DNA from 2 places in the Bacillus cereus group sp. RP37 genome. Region 1 is predicted to be linked to the other one. Evidence: riboswitches for the same ligand, from Rfam matches in the RefSeq annotation. Region 1 holds a riboswitch; the other holds the start of a gene.

Region 1 (7,594 bases):
TAATTGCTTGGTTATGCTTCCATTCTTTTAACGTGAATGGTCCGTTCGTAATTAACTCTTTTGGATCTGTTTTTAATTTATTATTATCATCAATTGATTTTTTAGATAATGGAATAAATAATGAACTTGCTAATTTTTGTTTAATAGAAGACACTGGGTGCTCTAGTGTTACCTTTAATGTTTGAGGATCAACAACTTGAATACCCACTTGGCCTTCTTCACCTTTTCCAGTATTATATGCCTCTGCACCTTTAATAAAATACATTTCTGTCGCATTCATAGAACCTGTTTTTGGATTTAATAATCGCTTCCATGCAAATTCAAAGTCATTTGCTGTAATAGCAGAACCATCTGACCATTTAATATCTTTCTTTAAATGAATTGTATATTCAGTTCCATCAGTATTGACTTCTTCTTTCTCTGCTAATTCATTTTGATATTTCCCATCACTATCTTGCGTATATAAACTTGAGAATAAATGTCCAATTACATAACCTGACGTGCTATCTGTTGCAATAGCGGAATCAAGTGTATATGGATCGCTACCAATATTCGTTACTAATCGATCTCCTCCTCCCTTACCAGCACTTGCCTTTTGCGTCTCTTTCTTACCGCAAGCGACAGAAGTAATTGCTAAAACGGTCATAATGACAAACAGTAAAAACTTCTTCATCTTACATTCCCCTTTACCCTGAAATTTTTGGTGTTGATGCTAATAATGTTTTTGTATAAGAATGTTGTGGATTACGAAATACTTCATCCGTATCTCCAAATTCAACAAGTTCTCCTTTATATAAGACAGCCACTTTTTCACATAAATAGTGAACCATCGGTAAATCATGCGCGATAAATAAATATGTATAGCCTTGTTTCTTTTGAATCTTTTGCAGCAAGTGCACAATTTGGATTTGAAGTGAAACATCTAATGCTGAAATTGGTTCATCCAGAATCAATACTTCTGGCTCACATAATAAAGCTCTTGCAATAGCAATACGTTGACGTTGCCCTCCGCTAAATTCATGCGGGTAACGATCAATATATCGTCTATCTAACCCAACACGCTCTAGCGCATCACCCGCGACTTTATCTTTCAATCCTTTATCGCCTAAACCAAATGAAATATAGCCTTCTGTTACGCTATCGCGTACTTTCCAGCGCGGATTTAATGCCGCTGTGGAATCTTGAAAAATGAACTGCACTTTCTGTAAGAAATCACGCTTATGAGCTGCCTTCAACTTGTGAACAACTTGACCGTTATAATCAATTTCACCAGACGTTGGTTTCTCGATCCCAGCTATAAGCTTACCGAGTGTTGTTTTTCCAGAACCGCTTTCTCCAATAATGCCAAGCGTTGTTCCTTTCGGGATAGAAAGAGATATATCTTTTAAAGCTGTGATTTCTTTGTTTTTACTTCCATACGTTTTCTTTACTTGCTTTACCGTAATTAAATCTGTCGTCATGAAGCATTCACCTTCTCTTTTGATTTCGCTTGGTTATGCTCTAGAACATGCTGCCAACAATGAGAACTATGCTCCTCAGAATATGTTGTTCTCTCTGGGAAGCGATGAATGCATTCTTTTATTGCTACTGGGCAACGATTAACAAAGGGACAACCAAAGCTATTTAATGTTTCAATGGAAGGTGTCGTTCCTTCTATTGCACGTAATACTTTTTCTGAATCATCCATATTCGGAATTGCTTGTAATAAGCTTTTCGTATATGGATGTTTAGGAGAACCTATTACTTCCTGTATCGTCCCTTTTTCAACAACACGTCCACCGTACATAACTACCACCCGGTCAGCTACTTCACGTACAAGCGCCAAGTCGTGTGTGATTAATAAAATGCTCGTATTTTGTTTTTCTTTCCGCTCTTTTAATAATCCCATAATTTGTTTTTGAATCGTTACATCTAACGCTGTTGTTGGCTCGTCTGCAATAACAAGCTTTGGATGACAAGCAAACGCAATTGCTAAACAAATACGTTGCCTCATACCGCCACTTAATTGATGTGGGTACTGTTCAAAACGTTTCTCTGCTTCATGTATTCCTAAATCATTTAATAGGTTAATTGCAATTTTTTTTGCCTCTTTTTTCGATTTCTTTTCGTGTTGCAAAATCACTTCTGTAATTTGCCTTCCCACCTTCATCGTCGGATTTAAAGATGAAAGCGGATCTTGAAAGATAAAGGAAATATCTTTCCCGCGAATTTGATTCCATTCTGATTCTTGTAAATTCGTTAATTCCTTTGATTGGAAAGATACATTTCCACCATCGATACGAATGGATTCTTGATTTAAGCCGATAATAGATTGCCCTGTAACGCTTTTTCCTGAACCACTCTCCCCTACCAATGCCACTATTTCACCTTTGTTAATAGAAAAGGAAACATGTTTCACAATCGCTTGCTTACTATTCTCTTTTTCAACGGCTAACGTTACGTTTTCTAAAGATAAGAGCTGTCCCATGTTTTTTCTCCTTTCGATTCCGTTTTACGATTTTCGGATCAATTGCATCTTGCAAACCATCACCAATAGCATTAAATGCGAACATGATGAGTGCAATCATGATTGCCGGGAAGAATAGCTGCCACCACTCTCCGCTTAGTAATGTCCCAAGTGCATCGTTCGTCATCGTTCCCCAACTCGCTGCTGGCGATTGCACTCCAAGGCCAATAAAGCTTAAAAATGATTCTGAGAAAATAGCTGCTGGAATTGTAAATGACAAATTCACGATAATAATGCCTGTTAAGTTTGGAATTAAATGTCCATATATAATTTTCATATGCGATGTACCTAATCGCTCTGCTGCAATAACAAACTCTCTTTGTTTTAAAGACAAGACTTGAGCTCGAATGAGACGAGCCATTCCAATCCACCCTGTTAATGCAAGGGCGATAATGATGGTAAAAAGACCTGGTTTCATAACGATTAATAGTAAAATAACAATTAATAAATATGGGATACCATATAATACTTCAATCCCTCTTATAATCCACTCATCAATTAACGTTCCAAGGCGATTGCGCCCTCTCACATATCCACTAAATCCACCGATCAGTACACCTAGCCCTATATCAAGAGCTGCTGCTACCAATCCAACTGTTAGCGAAATTTTCCCGCCAGCCCATGTACGTGCCCATATGTCTCTACCTAAATCATCTGTTCCGAACCAATGTTCACTACTAGGCGGTAAGTTTGTTGCCTCTTTTACTTGCTCACTCGCAGTAAATGGCGTTAAACTTTCACCAATAAGAGAGAATACAATAATTAGTAATAACGTCACTGACCCTAAAACTGCGATTGGATTCGATACAAACTTACGAAGTACTTCCTTTTTTCGGCTAATCGTTTGCTGCTCTTTATTTATCGTTAATTCTTTTTTCTCTTCATTCGTTAATAACTGTTTATTAATTTCATAAGCTCCCATTTAAATATCCCCCCTCCTTACGTAATAGAACGAATGCGCGGATCAACAATACGATGAATGATATCTGTAATAAAAATACATACAATCAATAGCGCACTATAGAAAATGGTTGTTCCCATAATTACCGGATAATCTCGATTAAAAATACTATCTACGAAATATTTTCCTAAACCAGGAATGGAAAATATTTTTTCAATAACGAAAGTCCCTGTTAAAAGCCCAGCCATTAACGGTCCAACAAATGTAAGTACTGGAACAATTGCATTCCGAAGAGCGTGTCTTATAATAATCTTCTTAATTGGTATACCTTTCGCTCTTGCTAGCTTAATATAATCACTCTGCAAAACTTCGATCATATTAGAACGAACAAACCTTGTAATAACCGCGATTGGCCCTAACGCTAATGCAAAGGATGGCAACACCGTATGCTCGAATGTGCCCCAAGACGCTACTGGTAAGAGCTCAAATTGAATAGCGAATACTTGTATAAATAGTGGTGCTAAAATAAAACTTGGAATAGATATGCCGAGAATCGCAAGTAAACTCACACCATAATCAATTACTCTCCCGTGATAGAGAGCAGCAAATGTACCTGCTGCAATTCCGACTAATAATGAAATAACAAGTGCTTGTAAACCAATAATCGCTGATGGACCAAATCCTGTCGTTATAATTTCTGATACGCCTTGCCCCGTCGATTGAACGGATTCACCAAAATCAAAATGAACTACGCCGTCTAGATACGCAACATATTGATTCCATAACGGTTCATCAAGATGATACTTTGCTCTCATATTTTGTATCACTTCTTCAGGAAAGATTTTCGCATCCGATGAAAATGGATCGCCTGGAATAATATGCATAATTAGAAATGTCACTGTCGTAATAACCCATAGTGTGAATACCATAACCGATAATTTTTTAATTACATACACTTCAATAACCCCCTAAACACATAAATTTACTTAGTTTTATTAACGTATTTTCCCCATTACTCCCTTTTCTCTTTTTAGAATACAAAAAGCCTTGATCTTAAAAAAATAAGATCAAGGCTTAATAAACAAAGGCCCATCACTTATCTTTCAAGACTTGCTTGCTGGAATTAGCACGGTGTTCCTGTTATAGAACCCGCTGCTGAGGTGTCATAGGGCCAGTCCCTCTACCTCTCTGGATAAGTAAATTGCTATATTATTATTTGGTTCAAATTGTATATTTCGAATTATAATTCTGAAAAAATGAAAAGTCAATCAAATTAGATATATTTAGAAAAATCAGTTTTCTGCGATGCTAGTTATTGAAATTACAATCTTTCGCTTATAATAAAAAGAAATTGTATTAAAGGAGTTATAAAATGGATTCCTTACTTCTTGCTACTATAGGATTACCATTAACCATCGTTATACTTGTCATCATCGGCTTCTATAAACTCTTTATTCAAAAGAAACGTATCACTTCTTTTTATAACTCCATTCGATAATATTACCGGACAAACAATTTCTGAATTTCACGAAGAACAGAAGGTATTAGTATCCGAGGATGAAGACGGAGATGGTAAGAAGAAAAAATAACCTTGCATGCGCAAGGTTATTTTTTCGTTTCTGCTTGAAAACGTTTATAGTATGTCGATGCTGTTGCAAAATTAATTTCTATATCACGAATCAACGATGAATCTTCTTCTTTAGCTAACTTCTGTAATTTTTTCATCGCTTGTTCTGATTCATTCAAGAAACCAACATATACCTCATGTTCTTTCTCTTTCGACTTTGGAACACGAATTTCTTTACGTATATGATCAATATCTTCTAACATGCTCGTCGTTACCTTTTGCACGTCTTCTTTATATGTAGCATTCGTTATTTCCTTACCGCCCTTTTCTTTTGCCACTTCAAATAACTGCAGTGCTTTATTAATTTCTTTATTTATTTTTATATCGTATTTTTCATGTACTGCAAGGTATTCTTTTATCTCTTCTTTTTGTTCAGTAGATTGCTCTACCTTTTCTTTCGGTTCTTTCGTATCTTTATTTCCATTACACCCTGCTAGAAGGAGCATACTTCCCATTACAGCAATACCCAAAACCTTCTTCATCTCTTCTTCTCCTTTTATCTACAGCTATTACTCATTATAGTTTATTTTATCTCCACTTGTTATTATACCGAGAACACCCTACTTTTTACACTTAAGACGATATCTTAATATACACACCAACATTTTTGTCACAGTATCGTCACTTTATCAATTTAGCCAAGAAGACTCCTTCCTCAAGGATCGTGAAGGACGTAGCCCAGCGAGTAGGTGGGAGATGAATTGGCTTCGAACAAGAGATGACAGGAAGTCATCTTAATCGTTCGACATATGTAAAGTATTACCAGGAAATTTGTAATAATCACTTCACTATCAATCGAATGTATGTTTGGTATATAATAGACATATATCGAAATGGAGGTGAAACGAAGGATGATTAATAAAGCGTATAAATTTCGTATCTATCCAAATAAAGCACAAGCGATCCTGATTAATAAAACGATTGGTTGTTCTCGTTTTGTATTCAATCACTTCCTATCTCTATGGGATAATGCATACAAAGAAACAGGAAAGGGTTTGACATATGGTACATGCTCTGCCAAACTTCCTGCCATGAAGAAAGAGTTTGTTTGGCTAAAAGAAGTGGATAGTATTGCTATTCAATCGTCTGTTCGCAACCTTGCGGATGCTTACACACGCTTTTTTAAAAAACAAAACAGTGCCCCGCGTTTCAAATCTAAAAAGAACAACGTACAATCTTATACCACAAAACAAACAAATGAAAACATTGTTGTTGTGGGAAACAAAATGAAATTGCCGAAACTAGGTCTTGTTCGATTTGCCAAAAGTCGTGAAGTAAAGGGACGTATTTTAAATGCTACGGTTAGACGGAACCCTTCTGGTAAATACTTTGTGTCCTTGTTAGTTAAAACAGAAGTGCAAGAACTTCCGAAAACACATTCTTATATTGGAATGGATGTAGGGTTAAAAGATTTCGCCATTTTGTCAGATGGAACAACCTATAAAAACCCTAAATTTTTTCGCTCATTGGAAGAGAAGTTGGCAAAAGCACAGCGTGTTCTTTCTAGAAGAATGAAAGGATCTTCTCGCTGGAATAAACAACGAGTAAGGGTAGCTAGAATTCATGAATACATAGCTAATGCTAGAAAAGATTACTTGGACAAAATCTCAACTGAAATCATCAAAAACCACGATGTTATCGGTATAGAAGATTTACAAGTATCGAATATGTTAAAAAATCATAAGTTAGCAAAAGCGATTAGTGAAGTATCTTGGTCACAATTTAGAACGTTGCTAGAATACAAGGCAAAATGGTATGGAAAACAAGTCATTCCGGTATCCAAAACATTTGCTTCAAGCCAATTATGTTCTTGTTGTGGGTATCAAAATAAAGACGTTAAGAATCTAAATCTTCGTGAATGGGATTGTCCTGAGTGCAATAGTCATCACGACAGAGATATTAACGCAAGTATCAATCTTAAAAATGAAGCTTTAAGGCTTCTAACCGTAGGAACTACGGGGATAGCCTAATGAATTAGAAGCCACTAGGCTTCTGTACTTAGGAATCTCCCACTTCAAACAGTCCGTAAGGACGTTAAGTGGTGAGTAGTTCAAGCAAATAACTTTTGCATCACCTTACGAAACTGTATGCGTTATTTCAAAAAATGAAAAAAGAGCTGATTCAAAAAATATTTGAATCAGCTCTTTTTTATTAAGCCTCTAAATTTTGTCTTTGTTGCAGTTCAAACTGCTTCTCACTTCTTCTGGCCATAAATAGATAACATAATACAGCACCAATTTCACAAAGCGCTATAACAACTCCCATCGGTAATGCGGTGTTGCTTCCACCAATACCTACTAGCGGTGCAACAAGTGCTCCTGAAATAAACTGTAATAAGCCTAATAAAGCTGATGCTGTTCCTGCAGCTTGTTTCTGATTTCTCATCGCTAATGAGAACCCAGTTGTTGATACAACCCCCACGCTTGACACGACAAGGAATAAGGAACATAAAACACCAATTAAACCTATTCCTAGTACGATTGTTAATAGTAAAGATAAACCACCAACAGCTGCAATAATAATACCGGAAACAAATAATGTCTTCTCATTCACTTTCCCC
Region 2 (7,594 bases), 2.4 Mb from region 1:
ACTTTAACGAAAGTGTAGCTGCATAAAATACGGTTTCGTATGTAATTGTTGCATATCCAATATACACAAATGAAGTATATGATCCGATTAATTCAGATCCATGGGTTGGTGTAATAAATAAAATCATGACAGAATTTAATAAACTAAATGTAAATATAACACTAAAAACAATAAAAATTTTACGAAATGGAATTTTAGCAACTAAAAGTCCGATACATCCAATCATAAATACAAATAGCAATATGCGAAAATCAAAAAATAAAAAAGTAAGTGTCATACAGAAAATAAATAACAACAATTTCACTGCTCCATCCATGCGATGAAAATATGTACTATACACCTTCCTCCCTCCTAATAACATCAAAATAAAGTTCTACAAACCTTTCAGGAAATGCAATCCCACTAAATTTAATTAGTTTGTATAAAGAACTTTCCCTTAGGTTCGCTCTTTGTAACGTTTCTAGATGCCCTAATACAATAGACGCGGTATTATTCGCAATAATTTTCCCTTCATGTAAAACTATCGCTCTGTCTGTATATTCCAATACGAGATTCATATCGTGTGTGATAAAAATAAACGATATTCCCTTTGCAGCTAATTTTCTAATAAACGACATAAACTGTTTATAGTGATAATAATCTTGTCCCGCTGTCGGTTCATCTAATATGATAAGTTTCGGATTTGTTGTTAGTACAGATGCAATTGTTAATCTCTTTTTTTGTCCATAACTTAACGCCTGAATTGGCCAGTTTCGAAATGGATACAAACCACAAACTTTTAACGCTTCTTCCGCTCTAAGCTTAATCTCTTCCTTTGAAACCCTTTTTAATTTTAATGTGAATGAAACTTCTTCTATAACAGTATGTTGTGTAATCGTATGATTTGGATTTTGCATCACATAAGATATAACCTCACCGCGTTTACGAATAGACCAAGAATTGATATTTACTCCATCAATTAAAATCCTATCATTTTTTGTTTTGTTTATCCCTATAAGACTATGAGCTAATGTTGATTTTCCAGCTCCATTATGGCCCAACAGTCCTACTATTTCCCCTTTATATAGAGAGAAATTTACATTGTCTAATACTTTTTGTTTATTAGGATATGAGAACGACAAATTCTCTACATTCAATAATTCATTTTTTGTAGGACTATCTTTATAAAAAGCTTGCTTCTCCATCCACTCATTTATTACGCTACTAACATTTTCCCTTTGAAGATTTTCAATTGGGTATATTACATCATTATTACTATCAAAATGTAATCTCTTTAATACTTCTATGTACATAGGCTCTCTTAAGCCAATAGATGGTAATATATTTGACGCTAAAATCTCTTCTGGTGTCCCTATGGCAACAATTTCACCTTCATCAATTAAAATAATTTTATCTAAATCCAGGTTTAACATTTCTTCTATTCGATGTTCAATAATTACAATTGTTTTATTATATTGTTTATGTATATCTTGAATAAGTTCTATTGTATGTAAGGCGCTTAGCGGATCCAAATTTGCTAACGGTTCATCGAACAATAATATATCAGCATTTGTCGTTAACAGACCTGCTAGAGAAACAGTTTGTTTTTGCCCTCCTGATAATTCATGTGGACTTTGTTTATGAAAAGTATGCATCTTTACCTTTTTTAATGCGTCCGAAACAATCTTTTTCATATCATCTTGATTTACACATTCATTTTCTAAATAAAAAGCTACATCTTCTTCTACTGTAAGGCCAATAAATTGAGCATCTTGATCTTGCAAAATTGTTCCTACTTGTTTACTCTGTTCAAATATACTCTCTTTCCTCGGATCTTTTCCGGCAATTAAAATATTACCAGTACTAAATCCTTCATAAGAAAATGGGATTAGCCCATTGATACAATGAGCTAACGTTGATTTCCCCGAACCGCTTCGTCCAGCAACTAGTACTTTTTCTCCAGGATATATATGAAATGTAATGTCTTTTACAGTAGGCTGTGCCGCATGCTCATATTGAAAGCTAAATTGTTCAAAAGAAATAATTGGTTGCATGTTAACATCCCTACTTTTCAATTTTTAAATGTGTATGTTTCTTATTAGATTTAGCTAGACCTATTGTAATTGGCAATCCGAGAACTAAAAATACAATAACATCGGCAATTGTTGCTCCTAATACTTGTATAACAATTTTGTCAAACGGTTCTCCCATCACAATAATATCGAATGCCCCAGCAAATATAATCGCAATGACAATACCAATTAACCCAGTAATGGCTAAATAAGAAATATCTCCCTTATTATACGTCCCGTTTTTCACACTAAAGCCAACTCTTTTTTGAATGAGTCCCATTGCAAGGCCGATAAGTCCTGAACTAATAACCCACCCCCACCAAATACCCCATCCAGCGATTGTATCTGTTACGATATGACCGATAAGTCCTATTAACAGTCCTGCTACTGGACCAAATAACGCTCCAAAAACAGTTAAAATAGCTAATGCAGGTTTAATAAATGTATTTGGTGCAATAGAAAATCCCCAAAGTCCTAATATCCCGTATAACGCTGATCCAATTCCGATTGCTGCTACTAACTTTGTTGATAATTTGTTCATTACAATTCCCCTCTCATATTAGTCAACTTTTATTACTCTATATTTATTTTAAAAATGAATTATGCATCGACACTCCCTTTCTATACAACAAAAAATGACCTCTTGCATAAGAGGTCATTTTCTTTCACGTTCAAGAATCCTCTTATCTCCAAAAAACACATTGTGTCCTCTGCGGAATTAGCACCTTCCTATGATTTTACATAGGGGTTGCTGAGGTTTCGTAGGGCCGTACCCTCCACCTCTCTGGATAAGTATTAATTTGTAATTCGTATTATGGCACTAAGAAAGATAAATTACAATAGTTTTCTAATTATTTTTATTTTTTGTTAAATAGCACATTTATATCATTGTATTCTTATCGGAATTATGAAATAATGAATTCAAAATTGTTTCGGGAGGAATGTATGATGAAAGTAATCGGTTTAATTGGTGGACTAAGTTGGGAATCTACATCGTTATACTATAAACATATTAATACACTTACACTTTCTCAATATGATCAAAATGCAAAGCTTGTTTTATATAGCATGGACTTTGGTGAAGTAACTACTTTGTTACAAAATCATCAATATGAAGAAGTGAAAAACGAATTAGTCACAGTTGCAAAAAAGGTTGAAAAATCCGGAGCTGATTGTTTATTAATGTGTTCCAATACGGTCCATTTATTTGCTGAAGAAGTAGAAAGTGCAATATCTATTCCACTTCTTCACATTGGTGATGTGAGTGCTAAAGAAGTGGTAGAACAAAATATAAAGCGTATCGGACTATTGGGTACGAAACAAACGATGGAACAAGACTTCTATAAATCACGTTTAGCGAATTATAATATTGAGACGATTATCCCAAATGAAGAGGAAAGAAATTTTATTCATCATGTTATTTTAAATGAATTAAGTAAAGGAATTATTTCAGAAACATCAAAAGAAAAACTATTACAAATTACAAAATCATTAATTCAAAATGGCGCAGAAGGTATATTACTAGGCTGTACTGAAATCCCTTTGCTTATTTCCCAAAACGACCTTACTGTTCCTGTTTTTGATACTGCTTTTTTACATGCAAATACTGCTGTGCAGTTTGCGGGATAATAATATAAAAGCATAAAGGTTGAACCTCTATGCTTTTATATTGTCCACACTATTTATTTAAAAGAGATTTAATAGCTGCAATTGCCTCATTTGAACCACCGCATTCTAAAAAACTATCATTTAGTTTTCGTATACCATGTTTATACTTTTCATTTGAAAGAACGTTTGTTACCGCTTCTTTTAAAGTTTGCGCATTAACATGCTCTTTCAATAACCTATGTGCTGCCTCAAGTTCAGTTAATCTTTGTGCTATCATCGGCTGGTCTTTATCATGTGGAATTATGATAAATGGGACATTAAAATAAATAGCATCGTGTACGCTATTCATGCCGCCATGTGTAATAAATACATCTGCTTCACTTAATATTTCTGATTGGGGTACGTATGGAGCAATTATAAAATTGTCTGGTGCTTGCTTTATTTTTGAAATATCATTTCGATCACCAATTGCCATTACGACTATCCCTTCAAAATTTGAGAAAGTATCAATACAAGTATTAAAGAATGGTTCGAGCCCTTCAAGTAGTGTCCCCATTGAAATATAAATAACTTTCTTATCTTTAAGCAATTCAAGTGGAAACTCTACATTTGTTTTACGATTTGAAATACTCGGCCCAATAAAAATGTTATTTTCTCCGAACAAATCACTATCAGGTTGAAAATAACGACTTGTGTACACGAGTGAGATATCTCCCTTATTATGCATAAATTGAAGATTATTTTTAGGCTTTACTCCAAATTCATGTTCCATTTGACATAGTAACTTTTCAGAACGTTCATCGGGTCGGAATTGTATTTCTGCATTTGGATGAAAAGGTAAAGTCTCCAATAATTTTGGAGGAATTAAAAATATAGGAGAAGAAAGTACGCCTGGAATTTGTAAATACTCCTTTACTAACTCTCCAGCACCAAATATATCGTAAATTACGAAATCAAAATTTATGCTTTCACTTAATTGTTTCGTAATTTCTAATATATATAAAGAAGTTTGAACATGTACATGAAAGAAAGAATTCAGCCCATATGAAGTTTCACTATCAATAGAAATCTCCTTTAATAAATCTGGATGGGTATATACAGTTGCTCCCAAATCTTCAATTCTGCCTTTAAAGTGTTCTGTTGTAATATAATGTACGTAATCACCCCGTTCAGTAAAGGCCTTGACTAAACTTAATGTAGGATTTACATGTCCCTCTGCCGGGAAATTAACCACTAAAATATTTAGCACTTGTTACTCACTCCTTACATTTCAATGCTCTTATTAATCATATTATAATTATTACCGTCACCCTCCCCCTAATAGTCCTAATATACTTACTACTTTAGGTTGATAAATAATTGTCAGTTAATACATTAAAAAAGGCATCTACATAAGTAGATGCCTAACCGTGATAAGGAGTGTTCTGTGAGGTTAGAATAAACTTTTCAGCTTGTCCTATGCTATCAATATATGAATTTTTTTATAAAACGTGAATAATTGATAGAATGATTTTATCCCTCTCCATCACCCATTTTGGCCTATCCCTAAATAAAGGCGCCACTGGTTTCTATAACATTTCGTATGTTTTAATCCTCTTTAGAGCTATCTATTTTCATCGTTTCTCCAGTCAATCGCTTATTTTTCAATTCAAAATAAGCATCTAAAACTTCTTTTCCAATATCAGAGTTAATACCAGATTTATCATTAATAACCCATGGTACAACTACAGAGAACGCTACTTCCGGATTATCATATGGCGCATATCCTGCTAACGTTAAGTTATAACATTCTCTTCGCTCACCTTTTTCATTTCTTCCAATATCACTTTCTCCACCGTATACAGTCTGTGCTGTCCCTGTTTTACCTGCTGGCTTATAAGATGCTTTTTGGAACGCCCTTACTCCTGTTCCATCACCTTCTTGGAATACCCTTCTAAATCCTTCTTTTACTTGATTTATATATTCCTCTTTCATATCTATCTTATTTAAAACGATTGGTTCTACTGAATGCACCACTTTACCAATCTCATCTTTTTGCGACGTTTGCTCTCTAACTTCTTGAACAATTTGTGGCTTCATTCGATACCCACCGTTTGCGATTGTTGAAATATACTGTACAAGCTGAAGCGGTGTATACGTGTCATATTGGCCAATTGAGTAGTCTAATAAGAAACCTGGTTGATTATCTTTTTTACCAATTTGTCCAGCTGTTTCATTTGGTAAATCGATGCCCGTTGGAACACCTAATCCAAATTGCCTGAAATAATACCTCATTTTATCAAAGTACTCCTGTTTAATATTTAATGAACTATTTTTCACATAATCCACACCTGCAATTTTTAATGCTGTATTAAACATATAAACGTTTGAAGAGACTTGTAACGCTCTTAAATCGTCTATATTTCCAAACTCTTTCCAAGACTTTTTCTCCTTAGTTCCTTTAAACTTCATAGGTGTATCATAAAAATAAGTACCTGGTGTTATAGCTTTCGTTTCAAATCCAGTTAAAACTGTCGCACCTTTAACTGTTGATCCAAGCTCATATGAACTAGTCATTGTGCCTAATGCATAGTCTTCAACTTCTGTTTTTCCGTCTTTTTCTACAAGTCTTTTCCCAGCCATGGATAATACTTGTCCGTTCTTCGGATTCATCATCACAACGAAAGCACGATCTAACATGGATTCTGATCCTTTATATGCCTTTAATATTTTTTCTATACTTTCTTCTACTTTTTTCTGTAATTCCATATCTATTGTTAAAGTTAAATTCTTACCGCTCTTTCCCTCAGAAACTGTTTCCGTTCTAATTGTATTCCCTTGTTTATCAGCAACGCTTCTTACTTCTTTTTTTGTACCATGAAGTACATCTTCGTATTGCTGCTCGATATAACTTTTTCCAACCCTATCATTTCGGCTATAATCACGTACCAAGTAGTAATCTAATCGTTCACTTGGCAATCCTTCATCGGCATTAGAAACATTTCCAAGAACAGATCGGAATAATCCATCATTTACATACACTCTCTCCCAATCAACCGAAACGTCTACACCCGGGAGATTTGCTAAACCCTCACTAATTATAGTAAATTCCTTTTCACTAACATCTTTTTTTATAATTTGAGGAGCCATTTGATAACCAGAAGTCATCTTACTTTTAATAGCTAATACTTTTATATCTTTATCTGTTAATTCTTGAAGATTTTTATCTGTAACTCGTTTTCTTTTTAACTCTTCTATTTTTTTATCTAGCTTCTTGCCGCTAATATCCTTCTCTCTAAATGTATCTATTTCTTTTTTAGACACTAGATTTTCAGCCAGTTTCGGATTTAATTGCATCCAAAAATCTTTCTTATCTGTCTCAGTTAACTTATCAATATCTTCTTGTGGCATTTCAATTATGTCGGCAAGTTGTCTTGCAGTTTTTAATATTTCTTCTGATTTTACACCTTTCATCTTTGTATATGTAATTGTACGTAAAGATTTATTATCAACTACTGGATTCCCTTCTCGATCAAATATTTTCCCGCGTGGGACAGAAAGACTAACGGTTGCATTTTCTCTCTTCTCTACTTCATTTTTATACGTCTCTCCATCAATGATTTGTACTTTACCCAACTGTATGATCATGGCAGAAAATAATAAAAATACACAAAAGAATAAAATGTTTAACCGCATCGGTATTGCTCTACCGCTTTTTTTCTCTTGTTTTTTCACCTTGTCATAATCTCCTCCTTACAACATTTCAAATAATAAATTGGTTTCTATATTAAAAGCAACGTACAATTTCCACACATTACTTTGTACAAATATTAATGTAACATTTAAAACTTAATAGAAATTAAAACAAATCTAAAGAAAAGGTAAAGTTTACTAAATTAAATACAAAAATACCCAATAACAAAAAGCTTAGCTTTTGTTATTGGGTATTTAGTAAT

What was found. Region 1 has a riboswitch for S-adenosylmethionine ahead of QCI44_RS27295 (ABC transporter permease). Riboswitches for the same ligand answer to the same signal wherever they lie in the genome.
Region 2: another riboswitch for S-adenosylmethionine. It lies ahead of QCI44_RS14970 (ECF-type riboflavin transporter substrate-binding protein); the one in region 1 lies ahead of QCI44_RS27295 (ABC transporter permease).

What each region holds. Positions count from the first base shown of each region.
Region 1 covers NZ_JARVHP010000001.1:5,199,146-5,206,739, forward strand. Annotated here, with positions in the region: gene QCI44_RS27275 (peptide ABC transporter substrate-binding protein) at 1-673, opposite strand, end outside; gene QCI44_RS27280 (ABC transporter ATP-binding protein) at 687-1,460, opposite strand; gene QCI44_RS27285 (ABC transporter ATP-binding protein) at 1,457-2,467, opposite strand; gene QCI44_RS27290 (ABC transporter permease) at 2,424-3,428, opposite strand; gene QCI44_RS27295 (ABC transporter permease) at 3,446-4,363, opposite strand; SAM riboswitch class I at 4,501-4,606, opposite strand; partial or broken gene QCI44_RS27300 (DUF3951 domain-containing protein) at 4,780-4,996, shown strand; gene QCI44_RS27305 (lipoprotein) at 5,013-5,516, opposite strand; gene tnpB (IS200/IS605 family element RNA-guided endonuclease TnpB) at 5,886-7,004, shown strand; gene QCI44_RS27315 (multidrug effflux MFS transporter) at 7,186-7,594, opposite strand, start outside.
Region 2 covers NZ_JARVHP010000001.1:2,801,286-2,808,879, forward strand. Annotated here, with positions in the region: gene QCI44_RS14960 (energy-coupling factor transporter transmembrane component T family protein) at 1-340, opposite strand, end outside; gene QCI44_RS14965 (ABC transporter ATP-binding protein) at 333-2,033, opposite strand; gene QCI44_RS14970 (ECF-type riboflavin transporter substrate-binding protein) at 2,044-2,592, opposite strand; SAM riboswitch class I at 2,732-2,846, opposite strand; gene QCI44_RS14975 (aspartate/glutamate racemase family protein) at 2,997-3,680, shown strand; gene QCI44_RS14980 (macrolide family glycosyltransferase) at 3,730-4,908, opposite strand; gene QCI44_RS14985 (peptidoglycan D,D-transpeptidase FtsI family protein) at 5,247-7,373, opposite strand.